DNA from 3 places in the Burkholderia crassaminum genome. Region 3 is predicted to be linked to each of the others. Evidence: predicted binding sites of a transcription regulator. Region 3 holds the regulator's gene; each other region holds the start of a gene.
What was found. Region 3 encodes sigma-54, which starts transcription at its own class of promoters, with help from an activator protein. Its sites were predicted from a motif close to TGGCANGNAANCTGCTTT; they were not measured.
Positions count from the first base shown of each region.

Region 1: ACPTTF_RS24050 (collagen-like triple helix repeat-containing protein) is a predicted target of sigma-54. The motif match lies at 1,307-1,324, and genes of this name have one in related genera.
Region 2: ACPTTF_RS07840 (collagen-like triple helix repeat-containing protein) is a predicted target of sigma-54. The motif match lies at 1,332-1,349, and genes of this name have one in related genera.

Region 1 is NZ_OZ183800.1:1,555,661-1,558,935, forward strand. Features, by position in the region: gene ACPTTF_RS24040 (hypothetical protein) at 1-183, shown strand, start outside; gene ACPTTF_RS24045 (cupin domain-containing protein) at 546-1,010, opposite strand; gene ACPTTF_RS24050 (collagen-like triple helix repeat-containing protein) at 1,362-2,792, shown strand; gene ACPTTF_RS24055 (hypothetical protein) at 2,906-3,275, opposite strand, start outside.
Region 2 is NZ_OZ183799.1:1,709,047-1,712,321, forward strand. Features, by position in the region: gene ACPTTF_RS07840 (collagen-like triple helix repeat-containing protein) at 1-1,271, opposite strand, end outside; gene ACPTTF_RS07845 (Flp family type IVb pilin) at 1,949-2,158, shown strand; gene ACPTTF_RS07850 (A24 family peptidase) at 2,273-2,773, shown strand; gene ACPTTF_RS07855 (TadE family protein) at 2,770-3,216, shown strand.
Region 3 is NZ_OZ183799.1:3,270,356-3,273,630, forward strand. Features, by position in the region: gene lptB (LPS export ABC transporter ATP-binding protein) at 1-561, shown strand, start outside; gene ACPTTF_RS15175 (RNA polymerase factor sigma-54) at 722-2,224, shown strand; gene hpf (ribosome hibernation-promoting factor, HPF/YfiA family) at 2,383-2,742, shown strand; gene ACPTTF_RS15185 (PTS sugar transporter subunit IIA) at 2,913-3,275, shown strand, end outside.

The DNA of each region.
Region 1 (3,275 bases), on a different replicon from region 3:
GGCGACTACGTCGTGATCGTGCCGGCACTGGCCGGCTTCGCGTGCCTTGCCAGCGTGCCGTTTCTCGCGACATCGCCGATGAAAGCACCCGACGACGAGTCGCGGATGTTCGTCGCGCGACGCGTGTTTCTGTGCGGCGCAGGCGCGGTGTGGTGCGCGATCGTCGCGTCGCTGTTCGCGTGAGGTTCGTGCGGGATGCGGGTGAACGGGCGCTCGCCGGTGCGGCTCTGTGGGCGCGTGTCGAAGCGTCCTGGATGAGCGCTTGAAGCACGATTTTCATGCGTCGATTCGGGCCGTCATGGCGGTTTTCATTTCCCCGGTGCCGTGTACTTGAACGTTGGTGTTCAAGGTCGCCGACGCAGCCGTGATTCGGCCCTTTCATGTGGACGACGAGATCGGGGTTCGGGGGGGGGGGGCGTCAATGCTTGCTCCCGACCTTGAAGCGCGTGAAGCAGCCTTTATCGACGCGCCGGCAGCGCGAGCGGGATCGCCGTGTGCCGGGTGATGTCCGGTCTTGACCGACCTTGCGTCGAGCGAAGCGTGCATCACGCTGGGGTGGTGCCGAGATCCACGAAGACCTTGTTGGCCCCCGCCTTGTACAGCCGCTTGCCGAGCTTCGGATAGTCGCATACGTCGTGCTCCGGCCGGTCGCCCGCCACGAGATAGACCAGCGGCAGATCGCCGGTGTTCAGCATCGTGTGCGCGGTACCGCCGCGCGGAAATCCCATGAAGTCGCCCGGGCCGATTGCATATGTATGGCCATCGACGATTGCTTCGCCGGTTCCCGAAAGGACGTAGACGCATTCTTCCGCGTAGAGATGCCGGTGGTATTCGGTGGATTCGTGTCCGGGCATCAAGGTCATCAGATGGACGCCGAGTTGCGTCAGCCCGGTTGCGTCGCCAAGCGAGCGCTTCAGGCGGACGGCATTCTCGTTCAACGGATGGACCGAATGTTCCGCTTCCATCGCTGCGATGTCGGCGGCTTTCAGCACTTCACGCGGGGTGTTCATCGTCTCTCCTTTCCGGGAATCGGGGCGCCAGTGGTACCGCGAGTGTGAATTATGGGGGCGGGTGTCGGCGAAAGCATCGTTACGCTCGCTTGAATGATGGCGACAGGGGCAGGGCCGCCTCTTTCGCCGGGCGATGCTACGTAACGCAGGGGCCGCGTTACGCACGCGTTACCCGGGACGCGCGGCTTGAGCGCGGCTGTAAGGTTGGGTACGGATGCCACGCGTCGCGCCCTGGGCGGCCGTTGAGAGGCTGCAGTCCGGGGAGTGTGTGAAGTCGACGTTGATGCCGATCGCAATGGCACGATAGATGCTTGTCGGGATGATCGAGCTAAAAAGCGAACGGGGGCTTCCATGCAGAATCATTTCATCAAGGCGAACGTTGCACTGGCCGCCATTGCCGCGGCTTGCGCGCTGGCCGCGTGCGGCGGCAGCGATGTTACGGCGCCGACGCCGAGTGGTAACAACATCGGAACGAGTACGAGTGGGACCAGCGGCACGAGCGGCACGAGCGGAACCAGTGGCACAAGTGGAACCAGTGGCACAAGCGGAACCAGCGGAACCAGCGGAACCAGCGGAACCAGCGGAACCAGCGGAACCAGCGGAACCAGCGGAACCAGCGGAACCAGCGGAACCAGCGGAACCAGCGGAACCAGCGGAACCAGCGGAACCAGCGGAACCAGCGGAACCAGCGGAACCAGCGGAACCAGCGGAACCAGCGGAACCAGCGGAACCAGCGGAACCAGCGGAACCAGCGGAACCAGCGGGACCAGTGGCACCAGCGGAACCAGTGGCACAAGTGGAACCAGTGGCACGAGCGGAACCAGTGGCACGAGCGGGACCAGTGGCACAAGCGGAACCAGTGGCACAAGTGGAACCAGTGGCACGAGCGGAACCGGCGGCACAAGCGGAACCAGCGGCACCCCCGGCACGAACGGCATCATCAGCTCGGTCGGCTCGGTCGTCACCGATGTGGGCGTCACGATCGCCGGCGCAAGCCCTCCGGGCGGAACCAAGGGCGTGACCACCGGGCTTGCCAACACGGTCACCGGCGCCGGCACGCTCATCCGCGATACGTCGAACGCGGTGAGCAACGGCATCGGTCAGATGGGCTTCACGACGAACCCGGTCGGCGCGACAGTCGCCGGCCTCGGCACGATCGTCGGCTCGACCGGTAATCCGGTCAGCGGTCTCGCCGACACGGTGAAGGCGCTCGGCTCCGGCCCGCTGTCGCCGCTGGCGCCGCTCACGACGCCGGTCGGCGGCCTGCTCGACACGGTGGCCGGCGGTCTGAAGTCGGGCGGCACGATGCTCGGCTCGTCGCTGTCGTCGGGCCCGGTCCAGCAGGCGACGCAGGCACTCAGCACGGCGATCACGCCGCTCGTGACGACGGCCGGCCAGCTCACACAACAGGTCGGCACCGCAACCGGCCTCGGCCAGCCGGTCGCCGGCCTGCTCGGGCAAATCGGCGGGGCAATCACGTCGGCCGGATGGAAGGTGACATCGGCGTCGCCGCAGCCGGTCGTGAGCGGTGTCGGTGAACTCGTCCGTGCGGTCGGCAATACGGTGACCAACGTGGGCGGGCTCGTGAACCCGAGCGGTGCGAACGGCGCGGTGCCGGTTGCGGGCCTGGTGACGAGCGTGGTCGGCGGTATTCCGGCGACCGTACACGGCGGCTCCGCGACCGGTACGGGCGGCGGCAACCCGTTGGGCGCGCTCGGCAATCCGCTCGCGCCGGTGACGTCGCTGGTGGGCGGCCTGCTCGGCGGCGTGGCCGGCAAATAACCGATCGGCGCCGAACGTCGCACAGGCAGTGGTGCCCAATGACCCGGGAGACGGCTTCAAAAAAGTTGCATGGCGACTGTCAACTTTTGCGCAAGCCGTCTCCTGGCTTCACCTCAATGCGGCGGTGCCGCGGCATGCTGCTGCAACGCATCCAGGTGCCCGATGATCTGATTGGCGATATCCTTCGCCAACGAATCAACCGCGGTCGTCCCCTCGACTTTCTTGACGACGAACTTCGCCGCAACGACGTACGGATTCCAGCGCGCCACTGTACCCTGCGCCTTGATCGCATCCTCCACGCCGATGACCGCAAACGGCACGTTGGCATCCTTGGCCGCGTCGGCGATCGTCACCGAGACTTCCGTGTTCGGGCTGTCGCCGCCCGAGCCGCCTTGCAGCAGCGACTGAATGCGGCCGCTCGGGGCGCGTGAATAGAAAACGCCGCCGATCAGCCAGCCCGACGCGACCATCGGCAATGGTTCG
Region 2 (3,275 bases), 1.6 Mb from region 3:
CCGCTGCCACCCGTTGCGCCGCCGAGCGCACCGGTAACCGTCGAGACGAGGCCGGTGACCGGGGCGAGCGGGCCGCTGCCGCCACCCGTTGCACCACCGAGTGCGCCGGTAACCGTCGAGACGAGGCCGGTAACCGGGGCGAGCGGGCCGCTGCCGCCGCCCGTTGCGCCGCCGAGTGCACCGGTAACCGTCGAGACGAGGCCGGTGAGCGGGGCGAGCGGGTTGGTCACACCGCCGGTGCCGCCCGTGAGCAGGCCGCCGACGGCTTTCACGGTGTTGCCCGTCGACGAGACCGTGTTGCCAAGGCCGGTCGTGACGGGGTTGCCGCCCGCCGACGCGAGCAGGGCGCCGGCCTGGTTCAGGCCGTTGCCGACCGTGCCGAGCAGCGTGTTGACGGGCGCGCCGAGGCCGGTCGCGGAGCCGATCGTCTGGGTCGTCTGGCCGACCATCGTCGTGATAGGCGTGATGGCCGAGCTGACCGTCTGCGTGACCTGCTGGATCGGACCGGTCGACAGTGCGTTGGTGAGGGTGTTGCCGCCGTTCGAGACGGCACCGCCGAGCGTCGACACGAGGCCGCCGACGGCGCCGGTGACCGGTGCGAGCGGCGACAGCGGGCCGCTGCCGAGGCTCGTGACCAGGTTGCCCGTCTGCGTGACTGCGCCGCCCAGCTGGTTGACGACGCCGCCCGTGCTGGCAAGCGTGGTGCCGAGCGGATCCTTCGTTGCGCCGAGCTGGCCGAGACCGTTGCCGAGGCCATTGCCGAGTGCGGTCACTGCGCCGCCGACGCTCTGCACGATGCCGCCTGCGGCTTGCGTGGTGGCCGGGTTGACGCCCGGCAGCGACTGGCTGCCGATGACGGAACCGAGACCCGAGACGGTTCCGCCGACACCCGTCACGATGTTGCTGCTGCTTGCGAGGACAGTTCCCACTGCGTTCGACGACACACCCGAGGTGCCGCTCGTGCCCGAGGTTCCGCTGGTGCCTGACGTACCACTCGTGCCCGAGGTTCCGCTCGTGCCGGACGTACCACTGGTGCCGGAGGTGCCGCTCGTGCCCGAGGTTCCGCTGGTGCCGGACGTACCGCTCGTACCCGAGGTTCCGCTCGTGCCCGACGTGGAGATCGTATCGCCGCCACCGGAACTCGAGCCGCCGCCAAGCCCCTGGCTGATGGAACCGGAGCCGCCGCACGCGGAGAGGGAAAGCATGGCTGCAACGGTGGCCGCGATCAGAGTCGTCCGGAACACGCCATGGGGGATAACCTTAATGTCCATTTTGTCCTCGCATTAAAAATGTGTTGTGAACTTCGTTGTGTTGAGTGGTGCGGGGACTACTCTGCAACTGTCGTGCCATTTCGATGCCCGACGGTTCGACAACAGGTTTTAAACGGGGCAATTCCTTGTCGGAAAAGGAGGTTATGGAAATTGAAAGATTGTTGAATCTGTTTAAGTGCAGACGAATGAGAACGGTTTCGAGCGTTTCGTAACGTAACGTCACAACATTGGCGTTACGCGTGCGACGTAACGTGGAGGCCGCGCAGGCTTGGTGGACGAGGCAATTGTTTTACTGGTGGATTAGGTGTGCACATCTAACCTATCGTAAATCCTATGTGTAAGTCGTACCGAAACGCCGTACAAATACGCTGTGCTCCTGGTCATTTTTTTCGATCCAAGCCGTTAAAAGAGGTTGGAAGTTAAATAGGATCGGATATAGAATCCGGAGCAGATGTAAGGAAATGTACGGTTCGGTACACAACGTTCGAGGAGGTCACTATCGCGAATGTTAACTTGCATCAAATGGTGAGCCATGCCCCTCGGGGCAATCTATAAAGAAAGTGCACCCGGTTGTCGTTACAGCAGATGTGGCGAACAGCGCGGGGCGACCGGCCAGATATGCGGGGATGTATACGTATAAAAGGCCAAAGAACGTAAATACAGGCACGAGGAATAAAATGAAAGCAATCATCAAGCGTTTCCTTAGGGAAAACAACGGGGTTACCGCGATCGAGTACGGGCTGATTGCGGGTCTTATCGCTGTCGCGATTCTGGCGGGTGCTTCCAACATCGGCACGAGTCTCGGTAATATGTTCACGAATCTCGGGTCATGTATTAGTGCCCCGACGACGGCCACGAACTGCACGGCTGCCACCATCTTTAAGTAACCCACCTGACGTTAGTCAGCACGACCTCGAAACATTGAGTCGTCTTGGTGTTGCGGCGGGCGGATTGTCGTTGGCAGTCCGCCCTCCGCGACATTTATCGCGGGTTGCGGTGCGATGGCACATTTCATTTTCAGCGGGGTGTTCCTGGTCTGGGCTGCGTTCGTCGCAACCAGCGACATCCGTTATCGACGCGTTTCGAATTCGCTCGTCCTGGCGGGGATGGTCTTTGGCCTGGGCGGAGCGTATTTCAACGCTGGTCCGTTCGGCATTCTCCCGGCACAGGCGATGATCGGCTTGCTGGTCGGGCTGGTCGCCTTTTTTCCTCTTTTCTTGCTGCGCGTCATGGGCGCGGCAGACGTCAAGATCTTTGCGGTGATCGGCGTGTGGTGCGGCGTGCATGCGCTGCTGTGGATCTGGATTGCCGCCAGTCTCGCCGCCGGTATTCACGCATTGGCCCTGATGCTGCTGTCGCGCACGTCGATCGGCGCGTTGTGGCAACGGGGCCAGCCGGCAATGGCGCTTGGCAAATACCGTGCAACACCCTATGCGGCATGCCTCACAGCACCGGCTGCCGCATGGGTTGTCTTTCTTGTCGCAACAGGGGGCGTGCGATGAAACGACAGATGCAGCCGCGTGGACGCCGTCGGCAGCGTGGTGCGACGGCGGTCGAGTTCGCGATCGTGTTTCCGTTGTTGTTCGTGATTTTCTACGGCATCGTCGCTTTCGGGATGATATTCACGATTCAGCAGAGCGTGACGTTTGCTGCCAGCGAAGGTGCACGGGCCGGGTTGGCTTACGCCCCCAGTCTTGCGGCGCGTATTACGAACGCAACGACGACGGCACAGAGCGTCGTGGCCTGGCTGAATGTCGGTACGCCACAAGTCGCGGCACCGCAGTGCAGTTACGACACGTCGGTTCCGCCGTCGTTGTACTGCCTGTCGGTCACGGTGAATTACACCCCCAAGGACTGGATAACGACCATGCCGTTCCTGGGAAGCATACTGAGTCAACCGTTGACGAGTACGGCGGTCGTGCAAATTCCGCAGTCGATCCTATGAAGTACTTATCGTGACGCGACGGGCACGCTGACACGCGAATCGGGCAGAAACCTATCGGA
Region 3 (3,275 bases):
TCGCTGAACGGCAGCTCGATCAGCCTGCTGCCGATCCACAAGCGCGCGTCGCTCGGCCTGTCGTACCTGCCGCAGGAAGCGTCCGTGTTCCGCAAGCTGACCGTCGAGGAAAACATCCGCGCGGTGCTCGAGCTGCAGCACGGCGAAGACGGCAAGCGGCTGTCGAAGGACGCGATCTCGTCGCGCACCGAAGCGCTGCTCGACGAGCTGCAGATCGGCCACCTGCGCGAGAACCCCGCACTGTCGCTGTCGGGCGGCGAGCGGCGTCGGGTCGAAATCGCGCGCGCGCTCGCGACCAACCCGAACTTCATCCTGCTCGACGAACCGTTCGCCGGCGTCGACCCGATCGCGGTGCTCGAGATCCAGAAGATCGTCAAGTTCCTGAAGCAGCGCAACATCGGCGTGCTGATTACCGATCACAACGTCCGCGAAACGCTCGGCATCTGCGATCACGCCTACATCATCAGCGACGGCTCGGTGCTCGCCGCCGGTGCGCCGAGCGAAATCATCGAAAACGAAAGCGTGCGCCGCGTGTACCTCGGCGAACACTTCCGGATGTAACTCCCTCCTCGTGGCTGGCTGCACCCCGCCCGGCGTCGCCGCGCGGGGCCGCGCCCTGCTTCGCGGCCATGCCCGCGGCCGGGCGGCGCGCCGCGCGTAATCGCGGATGGCTCAACGCGCCTGGGTCGTGGCAAACTGCCGGTATGACTCCCTCCTCGCCATGAAAGCCAGCCTTCAACTCCGCCTGTCGCAACATCTGGCGCTGACACCCCAGCTACAGCAGTCGATCCGGCTCCTGCAGTTGTCGACGCTCGAATTGCAGCAGGAAGTCGCGATGGCCGTCGCGCAGAACCCGCTGCTCGAGAACGACGACGAATGGATCGCGAGCCCGCTGCGTGTCGCAGCGGACGGATCGTTGATTGCGCAGACGCCTCCCGCCCAGAACACCGAACCCACTTCGACAAGCAGCAGTTCGTCGAGCGATCGCGCCGAACGTGACGAGCCGGCCGGCGCGGACGAATACGACGGTTATGCATCCGGCGACGGCAACGACGGCCCGCAGTGGAATCTCGACGAATTCGGCCGCTCGAGCGGCGCGTCCGACGACGACGATCTCCCGCCGCTGCAGGTGCAGGAGGCGGCGACGTCGCTGCGCGACCACCTGTCCGCGCAGTTGCGCGTCACGCAGGCCGGCCCGCGCGATCGCGCGCTCGTGATGTTCCTGATCGAATCGCTCGACGACGACGGCTACCTGACCGCCACGCTCGACGAAGTGCTCGCCGACCTGCCGCCCGAGCTGGAGATCGACTGCGACGAACTGAACGCGGCGCTCGCGCTGCTGCACAGCTTCGACCCGGCCGGGGTCGGCGCCCGCTCCGCATCCGAATGCCTGAAGCTGCAGTTGCTGCGCCTCGATCCGTCCCCGACACGCACGCTCGCGCTCGAGATCGTGTCGCAGCATCTCGAACTGCTCGCCGCCCGCGACTTCACGCGGTTGCGCAAGCACCTGAAGGCGAGCGACGACGCGCTGCGCGACGCACACACGCTGATCCGCTCGCTGGAGCCGTTCCCCGGCGCCGCATACGGCAGGGCCGAGGCCGACTACGTCGTGCCCGACATCATGGTGAAGAAGGCCGGCCAGGGATGGCTCGCGGAACTCAATCCGGAGGTCGTGCCGCGCCTGCGGATCAACAACCTCTACGCGAACATCTTGCGCAACAGCCGCGGCGATCCGTCGGCCGGTTCGCTCAAGCAGCAGCTCCAGGAAGCACGCTGGCTGATCAAAAACATTCAGCAGCGATTCGACACGATCCTGCGTGTCGCGCAGGCTATTGTCGAGCGTCAAAAGAACTTCTTTGCGCACGGTGAAATTGCCATGCGCCCCTTGGTTTTGCGGGAAATAGCTGATACGCTGGGCCTACACGAGTCGACTGTCAGCCGTGTGACAACCGGGAAGTACATGCTGACCCCGTTCGGGACGCTTGAATTTAAGTACTTCTTCGGATCTCACGTCTCGACCGACACCGGTGGCGCCGCCTCGTCGACCGCCATCCGAGCCCTGATCAAGCAACTGATAGGAGCTGAAGACCCAAAATCGCCACTTTCGGATAGCCGCATTGCCGAGCTGCTGGCAGAACAGGGGTTCGTGGTCGCGCGCCGCACGGTTGCGAAATATCGCGAAGCCCTCAAGATCCCGGCAGTCAATCTGCGAAAGTCTCTTTAGGCCTGCTGCCTGCCCGGCGGCAGGCGTGTTCCGGCCACCGCGCACACGGGGAACAGGCCGGGCGACTTGTCAGCGATACGCCGCCACGTGCGGCACGGGCAAGTCGACCGGAGCGCCGCCTCGATGCGGCCGGGTGGTCACTCGCTTGGAGAAGCACTATGAACCTGAAGATCAGTGGACATCATCTCGAAGTCACGCCTGCAATTCGCGAATACGTGATCACCAAGCTGGACCGGGTGCTACGGCATAGCGATCAGGTGATCGATGGCACTGTGATCCTCTCGGTCGACAATCACAAGGAAAAGGACAAGCAGCAGCGCGCGGAAATCAACCTGCACCTGAAGGGCAAGGACATCTTCGTCGAAAGCGCGAACGGCAACCTGTACGCCGCGATCGATTTGCTGATCGACAAGCTGGATCGCCAGGTCGTCAAGCACATGGAGCGCCTGCAAACGCACGCGCACGACCCGATCAAGCTTCAACCGTCGATCGACCAGATCGAACTGCCGCCGCAGTAACCTTCACCGCAACACACACGTCGCCCGGTTCGCCGGGCGTTTTTTTTGCGACTCCGCGCCCGTGGTGCAACCGGTCCGTCCGCACTGCGCCACGCACGCGGCTGTGCTCTATAATGTTCCGGTTATCGCCGGGGGGGCGCTGGATGCGGTAGCTGCCTTGCAGGTTGCCGATGCCGAACGCCTTGATATCGCCGAACATGGATAATCAGTCTGCCGCCGCAAGGAGACCCCAGGCCGCCCAATCGCCTGCCAACATGAATCGCCTAGCCAAAATCCTGCCCATAGAGAACGTCGTCATCGACCTCTCAGTCACCAGCAAGAAACGCGTGTTCGAACAAGCCGGGCTGATGTTCGAGAATCAGAACGGCATCGCCCGCAGCACCGTCACGGACAACCTGTTCGCGCGCGAGCGCCTCGGCTCGACCGGGCTCGGCGAAGGTGTCGCGATTCCGCACGGGCGCATCAAGGGTCTCAAGCACCCGCTCGCCGCGTTCGTCCGGCTCGCCGATGCGATCCCGTTCGAAGCCCCCGAC